3 regions of the Bradyrhizobium sp. USDA 3256 genome follow, and region 1 is predicted to be linked to each of the others. Evidence: predicted binding sites of a transcription regulator. Region 1 holds the regulator's gene; each other region holds the start of a gene.
What was found. Region 1 encodes LexA, which represses DNA repair genes until DNA is damaged. Its sites were predicted from a motif close to TGTTCNNNNTGTGTTCNG; they were not measured.

Region 1 (4,208 bases):
CGATGCCTGTCGTCTCGGCGGTCGTGATGCCGGCCGGCCTGCTCGGGCTCGTCGCCATGCCGTTCGGCTTCGATGGACTGTTCTGGGCGATCATGGGTCTCGGCATCGACTGGATGATCCTGGTGACGCAATGGGTCGCCGCACTCCCGGGTGCGGTCGGCCGCATGGCGGCGTTCGGCATCGGGCCGCTGATCGCAGCGAGTGCCGGCATCATCCTGCTCGGGCTGCTGCGCACGCCGCTGCGCTGGTCGGGCGCGGTGCTGCTGCTGGTGGCCTCGGTCTGGGCGCTCAGGGTGCCGCAACCGGACGTGCTGGTGTCGGGCGACGGCCGCAACGTCGCGGTGCGTGGCGGTGACGGACGGCTGCATCTGATGCACAGCGCCAAGGATGCATTTTTGGTCAAGGAGTGGCTGGCGGCGGACGCCGACGCGCGCACCGCCACCGATGCGTCGCTCGGCGAGGGCGTCTCCTGCGATGCCGGCGGCTGCGTGACCCAGGGACCCGGCGGCGCCTTCGTCGCGCTGGCGACCCGGCCGGAGGCGCTGGCGGACGACTGCGAGCGCGCAGCCCTGATCGTGACGGCGCGGCCGGCGCCGCAGGGCTGCGCGGCATCGGTGATCGATGCCGAGCGGCTGCGCCGCCACGGCGCGCTGGTGCTGCGACGGATCAGGGACGGCTACGCCGTCGATGCAGTCAAGCCCGGCGGGATCGACCGGCCGTGGTCGCCGGCGGTTCCCGGCGACGGCGAGAGCGAGACGACGCTACGCGCGCCCGCCGCCGCGCCGCGGCCTGCGGTGGATGCGACGCCGGCTGAGACCGATCTGCAGGGCGATGATTAGCTGTGGTCTGGCGAGGGGCCGCTTGGCAGCTCGAACAGGCCGAGATGATATTCGTCGGAGTCGGGGGCGTCGGGCTTCTTGACGAGAGTAAAGGAAGCCTCGGGAAATTGCTCCCAGACTTTCAGGTCGTCGGCCGTTACCGTCAGCCAACCGAACCGGAACAGGTAGCGGCCCGGTTCCGTGACGCGTCCAGCCTTTTGCCATGTGACCTTATCGACCACCGCGCACGTCCTCCGTGCCCGATGATGCGCCAAGGCGCCGGCCGACGCAAATCTCCTTCTGCGCCCCGGAAGCGGGAGTCCGGGGTCGCCCGAAATTGCTTAGGTCATTCGCCGCCGAACAGCTCATTCCGCGGCGACGATGCGCTCAACCCAAAAACAGCGTTGCGAATGCGGAGGGCCGCCGCTCCACAACCTTCGGCTTCTGCTCGACCGGCGGATGCAGCGCCGGCAATTGCAGCACGCTGACGCGCTGTCCCTCGACCAGCTGGGTCACCAGCACATGGCTGCCGTCGGGGAATTCGACCGCGTCATGATGCCGATCGGGCACGTCGGGCTCGACTTCGTTGAACACGCCGACGCGATAGTTCAGCGTCTTGGTCCAGATCCAGCGGCTGTCGTAGCGAACGTTCTCGGCGAAAGCGAGCTCGGTGCCCGGCAGCATGCAGACCGCGACAGTGGGATCGTTCTCCGAGGCAAAGCCGCGGGTCGACGTGCCGCGGAACGTCGTCGTGATCAGCGTCTCTCCGACAATGGCGGGGCGCGATGCCACGGCGTGCAGACTATAGTCACACATCGGATGGCTCCTCATTTCGAGGTAGCGACCCGTGCCTCTCCTTGAGGCATTAGGGCCTCTACCAGAGTGGACGATAGCGAACGAGCGTCTGCTCGTTTCTGGGCGATTGTACGACTGGTCCGAGATCGCTCCGATCACAAACACGCGACGCTGCGCGAGAGGTATCGGAGCGCATCGGGCAGGCCGTACGCTACACTATCATGCAAGGAACGATCCGACGTGTTGCTCGTTCCCGGCCGCCGCAAGTATTTGCAATTCAGTATTTGCGATAAAGGCCGATCAGCTTGCCCTGGATGCGGACCCGGTTCGGCGGCAGGATGCGCACTTCATAGGCGGTGTTGGCCGGCTCGAGCGCGATCGATGCGCCGCGGCGGCGGAAGCGCTTCAGGGTGGCTTCCTCCTCGTCGATCAGCGCCACCACGATGTCGCCGGTATTGGCGACGTCGTTGCGCTGGATCAGCGCCATGTCGCCGTCGAGGATGCCGGCATCGACCATCGAGTCGCCGCGCACCTCGAGCGCATAGTGCTCGCCGGCGCCGAGCATGTCGGGCGGCACGCTGATGGTGTGGCTGCGGGTCTGCAGCGCCTCGATCGGCGTACCGGCGGCGATCCGGCCCATCACGGGGACCGCGACTGGACGGTTGCCGTCGTCCTCGGCAATCGGCGGCGTGCTGGCGCGCCGGCCGAGGGTGCCTTCGATGACACTGGGCGTGAAGCCGCGGCGACCGTTGCCGGCGCCGGCCGAGAGTTCGGGCAGCTTGATGACCTCGATGGCGCGGGCGCGGTTCGGCAGGCGGCGGATGAAGCCGCGCTCCTCCAGCGCAGTGATCAGGCGGTGGATACCGGACTTCGAGCGCAGGTCGAGCGCATCCTTCATCTCGTCGAAGGAGGGCGGTACGCCGGCCTCTTTCAAACGTTCATTGATGAAACGCAGTAGTTCGTACTGTTTGCGCGTGAGCATCTCGAGTATTCCCCCGGTTGATAGCGTCGTTCGATTCCGAGACTCTTCTGGTGGGGCCTGCAGGCCGGGCCTGACCTCAGGAGCATGTGCTCAATGCACCTGCTTCCACGCGGCTTCCCGATTGTAGACACCAGTACTCGAAACAAATCATGAACGGACACTATATGTTCGATATGTGTTCCGCAACCACTTAATTTCCGGTGAACGTGTCGGGCAACGCACAATCGGCGGGGCGCGAAAACCCTATTCGGGCAGTGTCAGAATTTCGCATTCGCTGCCTTTGACGGCAGCCGCCGCAAACGGCGGACGCACGAGAAGCGCCCGTGCCGCAGCGAGATTCCCGAGCAGCGACGAGTCCTGCTGCGTCACCGGGGTTGCGACCAGCGTGCCGTCCTCGCGCGCTTCGAGACGCGCACGCAGATAGTCCTCGCGCTGGTCGTTGGCGGCGAGGTCGCGGCCGAGCAGGGCGCTTGCGCGGCGATGATGAATCACTTTCCGGCCGCTCAGCGCCCGAATCAACGGCACCAGGAACAGGAAGGCGCAGACATAGGACGACACCGGATTGCCGGGCAGGCCGATCACCCGCATCGCGCCGAGCCGGCCGTGCATCATCGGCTTGCCGGGCCGCATCGCAATCCGCCAGAACGCCATCTCGACGCCCTCGGCTTCCAGCGACCGCTTGACGAGATCGTGGTCGCCGACCGAGGCGCCGCCTGTCGTGATGAGGATATCGGCGCCGGCCTCGCGTGCCCGGCGGATGCCGGCCGTGGTCGCCTCCACCGTGTCGGCGGCAACGCCGAGGTCGACGGTCTCGGCGCCTTCGGCGCGCGCCAGCGCCCGCAGCGCGTAGCCGTTGGAATAGACGATCTGGCCGGGACCGGGCTGCGAGCCCGGCATCACCAGCTCGTCGCCGGTCGCCAGCACCGCGACCTTCGGGCGGCGGCGCACCGTCAGTTCCGGATAGTTCATGGCGGCCGCCAGCGACAGCGCGCGGTCGGACAGGCGGCTGCCGCCGGCGAGCAGCACCTCGCCCTCACGGAAGTCGACCCCGGCCTGGCGGATGTGCCGCCCGACGCTGGCGGCCTCCGAGATCGTGATGTGGTCGCCGTCGACGGCGGTGTCTTCCTGGATGATCACGGCGTCGGCGCCGCTCGGGATCACGCCGCCGGTGAAGATCCGCACCGCCTCGCCGGCGCCGACCGTCCGCTCGAACGGCCGGCCGGCGGCGACTTCGCCGATCACCTTGAGCCGGGCCTTTAGATCGGCCGCATCGGCGGCGCGCACCGCATAGCCGTCCATCGCCGACATCGGCTGCGGCGGCTGGGTGCGCAGCGCCGCGAGGTCGTGCGCAAGCGTGCGGTGGTAGGCGGCATCGAGCGCGACCATCTCCTCCGGCAGCGGTTCGGCGCCGGCGAGGACGGCGGACAGGGCATCGGCAACCGGCATCAGGGCCACGCTCAGAGCTCCTCAATTCCTAATGTTCAATACCAAGTGCGGTCAAAGCCCTTGCCACGTCATCCGTCGATGTCACGTGGATAGCATGAAGGCCGCGCGCCCGCGCACCTTCGATATTGGCGGCCAGGTCGTCGAAGAACAGGATCCGCGACGCCGGC
Region 2 (4,208 bases), 1.2 Mb from region 1:
CCGATCTCGCCTCCGTCGTTCACGCCGCAGCCATTGTGGCCTATACGTCGAGCGGTACCACGGCGGCACGCGTCGCGCGCAAGCGGCCGAGCCGCCCGATCCTCGCCATCACCCCAAGCCGCGAAGTGTCCCGCCGCCTGTGCCTGCTTTGGGGCGCTCACAGCGTGCTTTCCGACGACGTTCAGAGCTATGAGGAGATGGTCGAGCGCGCAACTACATTCGCGCATGCAGAGCAGTTTGCATCAAGCCGCGATCTGCTGGTTGTGGTCGCCGGCATTCCCTTTGGACAAGCGGGAACAACCAACAATCTACGGGTCGTATCGCTGCCCTGAGAGAACCGGCGGCCTGAGCGATTGCATCAACACTGCGCCGTGCGGCAAGATGAACGCGACGGTCGCGCGCCTCCCGATCGCCTAGGCCAACATCGAGATGATCGACTGAAGCTGATCGGATGCCGACGTCACGAGCCCGTCGAACGATGTCTGGCCGTGAGCCGCAGCTCGCAGGATGCATTCCGCAACAGCGGCCTTGAGACCGAACACGGATTGATCCGCCGGCACGCTTGCCATGACCGCATCCAACGCATCGCGCATCGTCTGGATCAGTTCGGCGCTGTACTTCATGGCTATCCTCCGCAGGCTCAAAATAGGCCGGCCGTACGGGGTCGCCACTCACAAGCGCGCGATTCCAAATTGCCTTTTCGTAATGCAGTGACAGCCGTGTGAACTGGTGAGCTAGAGATCTCTCTCGGCAAGCTTGCGAAACGCGTCGGGCACCGAATGAACCGCCTCCAGCGCCGCCGAACCATATCCGATCGCCTCCCAGCCAAAGCGATCGCGGATCCTGTCGATCGCACGGTCCGCCGCCCAGCGGGCCATCCCTGTCGGACTTCCAGGCCGAAGCGCTTCGTCCTCCAGTCCGAGTGGAAGCTCCAATGCAAGATCCCAATGCTCCTCGAGATGCGACACCGAGATCGCCAGCAGCGAGATGATCTTCTCGCCGGGATGGTCGGCAAGAGCAGCGCGCACGAGATTCTCGGCGAGCCGGGCCAGGACGATGGTCGTGCACACCGGCGCATCGAGCGTCATCGAGCGTGTCACCGACTTCAGGTCGGCGAAGCGGACGCGCACCGTCACGGTTCGTCCAGGCCGTGACTTCGCCCGAAGCCGCGTGGCGACGCGGTCGGCGAGATGAAGCAGCGTAGGCCGGATGACTTGCTCGATCGCAGGCTTTCGGCCAAGTGCAGATTGTGCTCCTGCCGATCGCGCGCGCCGGTGTGGCTTGAGCTGTCGCGGATCGCGATTCCAGGCCAGCGCGGCGAGTTTCTCGCCCGCTGCCGGACCGAGCAAGTGCGTCAGCGACCGTTCCGACAATTTGGCGAGCTGACCGATCGTCGCGACGCCGATCGCGTCCAACCGGGTCCTGGTGACCGGCCCTACCCCCCACATCAACTCAACCGGCAGTTCGTGAAGGAAGCTCAGCTCGGCGTCGGGATCAACGACGACAAGTCCGTCGGGCTTTGCGACCTGCGAGGCGATCTTCGCCAGATGCTTGGTGCGGGCGACGCCGACCGAGATCGGAAGGCCGAGCTCGCTGCGCACGCGCCACCGGATCGACGCGGCTATTTCGGCAGGCGTTCCGAACAGGTGAGTGCAGCCGGCAACATCCGCGAACGCCTCGTCGATCGAAATTCGCTCGACCAGCGGCGTGAAGTCGCCGATCACCTTGATGGCCGCATCACCCAGGCGCTGGTAATCGCTGAAATGGCCGCCGACGAAAACAAGTTGCGGGCACAGTTGGCGCGCTTCCCGTCCCGACATGCCGCCATGCACTCCGAAGGCCTTGGCCTCATAGGACGCCGCAAGCACAACCCCGCCTCCGACGGCGATCGGCTTGCCGCGCAGCGACGGCTCGAGCAGTTGCTCGACCGATGCGTAGAATGCATCGAGGTCCGCATGAAGGATGGTGGCTGCGGCTGCCATCTCGACCCGTTCATCCCTGACCTGACCGAAGCCGCCCGTCCCCGGACGTGGAAATTGCCGATAGAACAAAATAGGAACACTCTGAAGTCGAGTCAATCCAGCACGTCATTGTGGCCGACGGCGCCGCGAACGACGCCAGGTGGTCAACGCGCGTTGCCACGCTGCGCGCTTGCCGCGCGAGGGGGTCTGCCGGCGCTTGCTTCAGCCGGCTTCGCCCGATCGCCCCCCGATCTCGGTCCGCGGGAGATCGAGTGGAGAGTTGCTGCGAGGCATCAATGCGAGGCACGTCGGCGGAGGGTTCGAGATACCGCACCGGCTCACTCATCAGCCGGCTGACTTTGCCGCGCAGGGCTTTTTCGGGTAGATATTTTGCAATGACCGACCAATCCCATCAGGTGGACTTCCAAGCTGCGGCCCACCTTTACAAATGGCCTTCTCTCAACAACTCCAGGCGAGAGGATCGCGCGCCCTATATGGTCGTCAACGGAACGCTCGACCAATGCATTCGGGATTTCATGGGCAAGCCCGAGAAGACGCGACATCTTTACGAGATCCGGACCAAGTCGCAGCCTCCCCTCGTCCCCGACGTGCTGTCACCCGAGCATGTGATCGAGCTCTCCAGGCTTCGCGAGTTTCTCTGAGGCGCGCAGCGAACGCGATCCCGACGCGTGTCGTTTGCGGACCGACTTATCCATCTGTCGTAGGTCTGGTGCCGGATTGTTTGCCCCTTGGCGAGCCGGTACACTTGCTTGACTCCCTGACCGACCGACGTCCGCGCCGGCATGATTGATCCGCTTCGACCCCGCTGAGGCTCGCACGTCGCCTGCATGGGAGCGCAACGGCGGCACGGCCAGCTGAGGAGCATCGCGAGGCGCCGCATGAAGTTCAATCTGGCGATCTTGAGTGTGCTGGCCGCAAGGCCCGGGCAGCGGATCGCGATCGACGAGGTCAGCCGCGAGGTCAAGCGCATGATCGCGGCCGGCGATGAAGCCACGCAGTCGAAGCGGCCGTCCGAGCTTGGCGACGCCGACGTCTTCCAATCGGGATGGGCATCGATCAACGATGCGGGCCTGCAGATCACCGATTCGGGGCTCTCGCTGTGGCGCTCGCTTGAAGCCGCCCGCATCGAACAAGGACTCGATCAGCAGGAAACGGAGCGATTGGACGCCGCTGCGGCCGACACGCGCCATTACGTTGCGGATACCGCGATCGACCGCCCCGACGACGTCGATCTCGAGCTCCCCGGCATGACGCGCGAGGACCGCGACGATCGCCAGCCATCCGCCGCGCGCCATTCGGCTGCTGCTCCCGCCATCCCCTCGGCGCACTCTCCGATCGTCCCTGCGCCTGCATTCGGCGCCTTTCAAGAGGCGAACCGCATGGTGGCTGCGCGGCTGTCCGGTCTGGTCAGCTTCCTCGGCACGATCAAGCCGAAATTCGCCGCCGCGCGGCGACGGCGATCCGCGGAGGATGTCCCGGATCGTCGAGGCGGATTGACGGGGCTGGCGGTGGCGTGCCTCAGCCTGATCGCGGTCGTCGCTTGCGTTGCCGCCGCGATTGCACTTGGTCAGCTCTCTTCGCTGAAGTCAGACATCGCCGCGTTGCGACGGGAGATCGCGCCGCTGAGGGAACGCCTCACCAGACTCGAACTGGTCGAAGTCGCAAAACGCGATGCCGCCCAGCAGGAAGATGCGCGAGACAAGGCCGAGGCGGAAAAGAAGCTGCCTGACGGCGCAGGCGAACAGGCCGCGCTCAGCCTCTCGCGTGAAGAGATTCAGTTGATCAGGGAATACATCAAGGCAGCGCCTTCGGCCGGCGCAGCCGTCGCGCCGATCAACGTCGGCGATCCCATCACCGGCGGAATGATTCCGCTGCCTTCATCGCTGACGGAGAAGCTGCCGCGTCTTGTCGGCGCGAGATTTGCAACCCGTAACGGCGCCATCATCATCAGCACACGAAACAGCCGCCGCATCGATGCCGTGCTGATGCCGAACTAGCAAAACGCGCCAAGCGGCCCGCGCCTGGCTCTGCCGAAACGACGGGTTGAGCGGCGTGATCAGGGCTGATTGTTCGGCGGCCTTTCGATGAACTTCCGGCTACCGTTGAGAAGCTCGAGGTTGTTGGCGATGACAGGGTTGCCAGGATCGAGCGAATACGCCTTCTCGAACTTCCGCCGCGCGCCGCTCAGATTGCCGCGCAGCATCAGGGAATAGCCTTGATCGTTGA
Region 3 (4,208 bases), 2.4 Mb from region 1:
CCGTCGCCGCCGATCACGGCATCGCAGTCGCAGGACGTGGCGAGCTTGTCGCGGCCGTCGACGAAGACGTGCTTCGGCATTTCCGGCAGCGCATGCACGGCGCGCGCGAGCGCCCACAGCGAGGCGCGCAGGATGTTGTCGCGGTCGATCCGCGCCCGTGACGCCACCGCGACCGAGAACGCTGCTGTCGCGCAGATTTCCTCGAACAGTTCCTCGCGGCGCTCGACGGTCAGCCGCTTCGAATCATCGAGCCCCTTGGGAATCCGATTTGGGTCCAGCACCACGGCGGCGGCGACCACCGGACCCGCCAGCGGCCCGCGCCCGGCCTCGTCGCAGCCGGCAACCGGCCAGACACCGCGCTTGATCAGCGCGCGCTCGCGCCGAAAGCTCGGCCGCGTCACCACGATGACGCGCTTGTCCGGCTTGGCCGGTTTCTTCTTCGACGCGGTCTTGGACGTGCCGCTGGACTTGTCCCGAATCATACCGGGATGGTGATCAAGCCCGGCCCGTGGCGCAACCGGGAACCTGGCGCCCTTCCCCGTTATTCAATCCGCCGCTCCAATCGGGATCGGCGCTCTAATCGGGAATTGACACCCGGCGGTCGTCGCGAACCTCAAAGCCCGGCGCGCGCACCACTTCCCAGGCGTGGCCGTCGGGATCGCCGAAATAGCCGCAATAGCCGCCATAGCTGGTGGGCTGCGCGGGCTTCAGCAGCCTGGCGCCTTTCGACAGCGCGAACGCCATCACACGATCGACCTCGGCGTCGTCGTTGCAGTTCCAAGCGATCGCGACGCCGCGGAACGCTAACGGCCGTGGCTGATCCGGCAGCCCGGCATCGGCGGCGAGCAGATGCCACGGGAACAGGCCGAGCACGGTGCCGCCGGTCTCGAAGAAGGCGACCTCCTCGCCGGTCGCGCGCATCTTCCTGGTGAAGCCAAGCGATTCATAAAAGCCGATGCTGGCGCGCATGTCGCTGACGCCGAGCGTGAGGACGGTGAAGCGTGCGGTCGGGGTGTTGCTCATGTTTGCACTCACTCATTGTTATGTTCGTAGCCCGGATGGAGCGAAGCGCAATCCGGGAAAGCTTCAGCCAGGAGTCGAAGAGCCCCGGATTTCGCTGCGCTTCATCCGGGCTACGGGTCTTAACCTAGAACAGGCTGAGCTGCTGTCCGTTACGCTTCGGCTTGGCGAAGTGATCGGTGGTCAGCTTGGTGCGCCGCTTGTTGAGGCCGAGCTTTTCGCAGGCGATCTCGAAGCGGCGGCCGATCATCCAGGCCATCGGGCCGGTGCCCTTCATCCGCGTGCCCCATTGCGAGTCGTAGTCGCGGCCGCCGCGCATGTCGCGGATCAGCGTGAAGACGTGACGGTAGCGGTCGGGATAGTTCGCCATCAGCCATTCGCGGAACAGATCGCGCACCTCTAGCGGCAGGCGCAGCAGCACGTAGCTCGCCTCCCTGGCGCCGGCATGCGCGGCGGCATCGAGGATGCGCTCGATCTCGGAGTCGTTCAGCGCCGGGATCACGGGTGCGACCATCACCGTGGTAGGGATGCCGGCATCCGCGAGCCGCCTGATCGCCTCGAGCCGCTTCGGCGGGGTCGAGGCGCGCGGCTCCATGGTGCGGGCAAGCTTCGGGTCGAGCGTCGTCACCGAGAGCGCGACCTTGGCGAGATTGCGCTTGGCCATCCGCGACAGGATGTCGACGTCGCGGGTCACCAGCGCCGACTTGGTGACAATGCCGACCGGATGGCCGGCGCGCTCCAGCACCTCGAGGAGGCCGCGCATGATCTTCCGGTCGCGCTCGATCGGCTGGTAGGGATCGGTGTTGGTGCCGATCGCGATCATCCGCGCCTCGTAGTCCGGTGCCGCCAGCTCCTTCTCGAGCAGCGCGGGTGCGTCCGGCTTGGCGAACAGCTTGGATTCGAAATCCAGCCCCGGCGACAGGCCGAGATAGGCGTGGGTCGGCCGCGCGAAGCAATAGACGCAGCCATGCTCGCAGCCGCGATACGGATTGATCGAACGGTCGAAGCCGATGTCGGGCGAGTCGTTGCGGGTGATCACCTTGCGCGAGGTGTCGAGCGCCACGCTGGTCGTGAACGGCGGCAGGTCCTCGAGGCTCTGCCAGCCGTCGTCGAAGGCAACGCGGGCCTCGGCCTCGTAGCGGCCGCTGGCGTTGGACTGCGCGCCGCGGCCGCGCCGCCGCTCGCGCTCGATCGCGACCGCAAGCTCGGGAAAGGGGGAAGGTGCACCCGCCGGGTTATCGGAGGGCGCCGTTACCGGCGGGTGCTTGAGGGCATGAGAGGATGCTCGGCTCATGCTTTGAAGCTAACACAGCGCTAGAACAAATCAAGAACATGAACTGAGAAATTCCACAGAACGTTGCTACATAATTCTGCACGCGAACAGGCTGCTTTGAATATGACAAGGTGATAACACGGCCGGAGTTTCTCCACCGTTTGAGCCATCGAAGCCTCAAAATCATGCTGAGCGTGATCATTCCAACCGACGGCGTCGAGCGCACCGCGGTCGCAACGTTGGCGGCGCTGGTGCCGGGCGCGGCCGCGGGCGTCATCCGCGAAGTGCTGCTGGTCGACCGAAGCAACAGCGACGTGATGGAGCGCGTCGCCGACGTCGCCGGCTGCCGCTTCCTGCGCTTCGAGGGCACGCGCGCCGCGGCGCTTGCGGCAGGCGCGCGGCAGGCGCGGTCGCCCTGGCTGATGTTCCTGCATCCGGGCGCGGTGCTCGATGCCGGCTGGATCGAGGAAACCACGCAGTTCATCCAGATGGTGGCGGCGAGCGGCAAGGACCGCGCCGGCATCTTCCGCTACGCCCGCGCGCCCTACACCGACCCGGGCCTGCGCGACGGCCTCAAATTCGTCGCCCGGATGATCACCGGCCCCTCGGCTGAACAAGGGCTCCTGATCGCGCGCGAGCATTACGAGCGGATCGGCGGCTACCGGCCGGACGCCCGCCGCTCCGAGGCGCGCCTGCTGCGCCGGCTCGGCCGCTCCTCCCGCACCATGCTGCGCAGCCGGATCATGGTAGCCTGAACAAAGCGCTTGCGGATTATTTGATTCCGTCAAATAATATATTTGATGAAATCAAATTCCCATGACACCACGCTCGAGAGCCAGGTCGCCGCTGTCCGCGGCTTTAGCCGGTTCTATACCCGCAAGCTCGGCATCATCGAGCCGAAGCTGTTGCACTCGACATTCATGCTGCAGGAAGCGCGGATCATCTACGAGCTCGCGCATCGCGAAAATTGCACCGCAACCGATCTGGTGCGCGATCTCGACCTCGATGCCGGCTTCGTCAGCCGCACGCTGGCGGCGCTGCAAAGGCGCCAGATCGTGACGCGCAAGCCGTCTAAGGCCGACAAGCGCGTCAACGAGGTGGCCCTCACGGCCAAGGGCCGCACCGCAGCCGCCGATCTCGACCGCCGCTCGCGCAGCGAGGTCGGGGCGCTATTGAAGCAGATGGACAGCGACCGTCGCGCCGCGGTGGTGCGCGCGATGGGCACGATCGAGCAATCGCTGGAGCCGCCGGCCGAGAAACCGGTCGGCTTCCTGCTGCGCAGCCATCGCGTCGGCGACATGGGCTGGGTCGTCTCGCGGCAGGGACAAGCCTACGCGGAGGAATATGGCTGGGACATCAGCTACGAGGCGTTGGTGGCCGAGATCTGCGCGCAGTTTCTGCGATCGTTCGATCCTGCCCGCGAGAATTGCTGGATCGCGGAGGTCGACGGCGAGCCGGTCGGCTCGGTCTTCCTGGTGGACGGCGGCGACGGGGTCGCCAAGCTGCGGCTGCTGCTGGTGGAAGAAAAGGCGCGCGGACTCGGCGTCGGCCGCGCACTGGTCGAGCAATGCATCCGCGTCGCGCGCGAGAAGGGCTACACGAAGATGACACTGTGGACCCAGAGCATCCTGGTCGCCGCGCGCGGCATTTACGCCCGCGCCGGCTTCGAGCGGGTCAAGGAAGAAAAGCACCACAGCTTCGGCGTCGACCTGGTCGGCGAGACCTGGGAGCTGGAGTTGTGAATCCGCAGCGCCGAGGCGCCTGGACTGCGTAGCCGGGATGGAGCGAGCGCAATCCGGGAGCGGTGCTGCCGCGGAAGAGACTGCCGCGGATTTCGCTTCGCTCCATCCGGGCTACGGAAGCTCACCCTTGAGATTCGGGTTCGTGGTTCACACGCCCTCAGATGCGCAATTGC

Region 2: a site for LexA is predicted at 2,044-2,061, ahead of dinB (DNA polymerase IV). Genes of this name have one in related genera too.
Region 3: a site for LexA is predicted at 2,336-2,353, ahead of ACVWY5_RS29900 (PA0069 family radical SAM protein). Genes of this name have one in related genera too.

Annotation. Positions count from the first base shown of each region.
Region 1 is NZ_JBSSAE010000002.1:3,474,713-3,478,920, reverse strand. Features, by position in the region: gene ACVWY5_RS18055 (ComEC/Rec2 family competence protein) at 1-839, shown strand, start outside; gene ACVWY5_RS18050 (hypothetical protein) at 836-1,060, opposite strand; gene ACVWY5_RS18045 (hypothetical protein) at 1,206-1,634, opposite strand; gene lexA (transcriptional repressor LexA) at 1,891-2,595, opposite strand; gene ACVWY5_RS18035 (molybdopterin molybdotransferase MoeA) at 2,839-4,050, opposite strand; gene ACVWY5_RS18030 (HAD family hydrolase) at 4,070-4,208, opposite strand, start outside.
Region 2 is NZ_JBSSAE010000002.1:2,321,632-2,325,839, reverse strand. Features, by position in the region: gene pyk (pyruvate kinase) at 1-332, shown strand, start outside; gene ACVWY5_RS12390 (hypothetical protein) at 414-623, opposite strand; gene dinB (DNA polymerase IV) at 735-1,982, opposite strand; gene ACVWY5_RS12380 (hypothetical protein) at 2,357-2,623, shown strand; gene ACVWY5_RS12375 (hypothetical protein) at 2,861-3,979, shown strand; gene ACVWY5_RS12370 (tetratricopeptide repeat protein) at 4,039-4,208, opposite strand, start outside.
Region 3 is NZ_JBSSAE010000002.1:5,916,076-5,920,283, forward strand. Features, by position in the region: gene ACVWY5_RS29890 (ribonuclease HII) at 1-482, opposite strand, end outside; gene ACVWY5_RS29895 (VOC family protein) at 577-1,023, opposite strand; gene ACVWY5_RS29900 (PA0069 family radical SAM protein) at 1,148-2,314, opposite strand; gene ACVWY5_RS29905 (glycosyltransferase family protein) at 2,479-3,048, shown strand; gene ACVWY5_RS29910 (helix-turn-helix domain-containing GNAT family N-acetyltransferase) at 3,094-4,035, shown strand.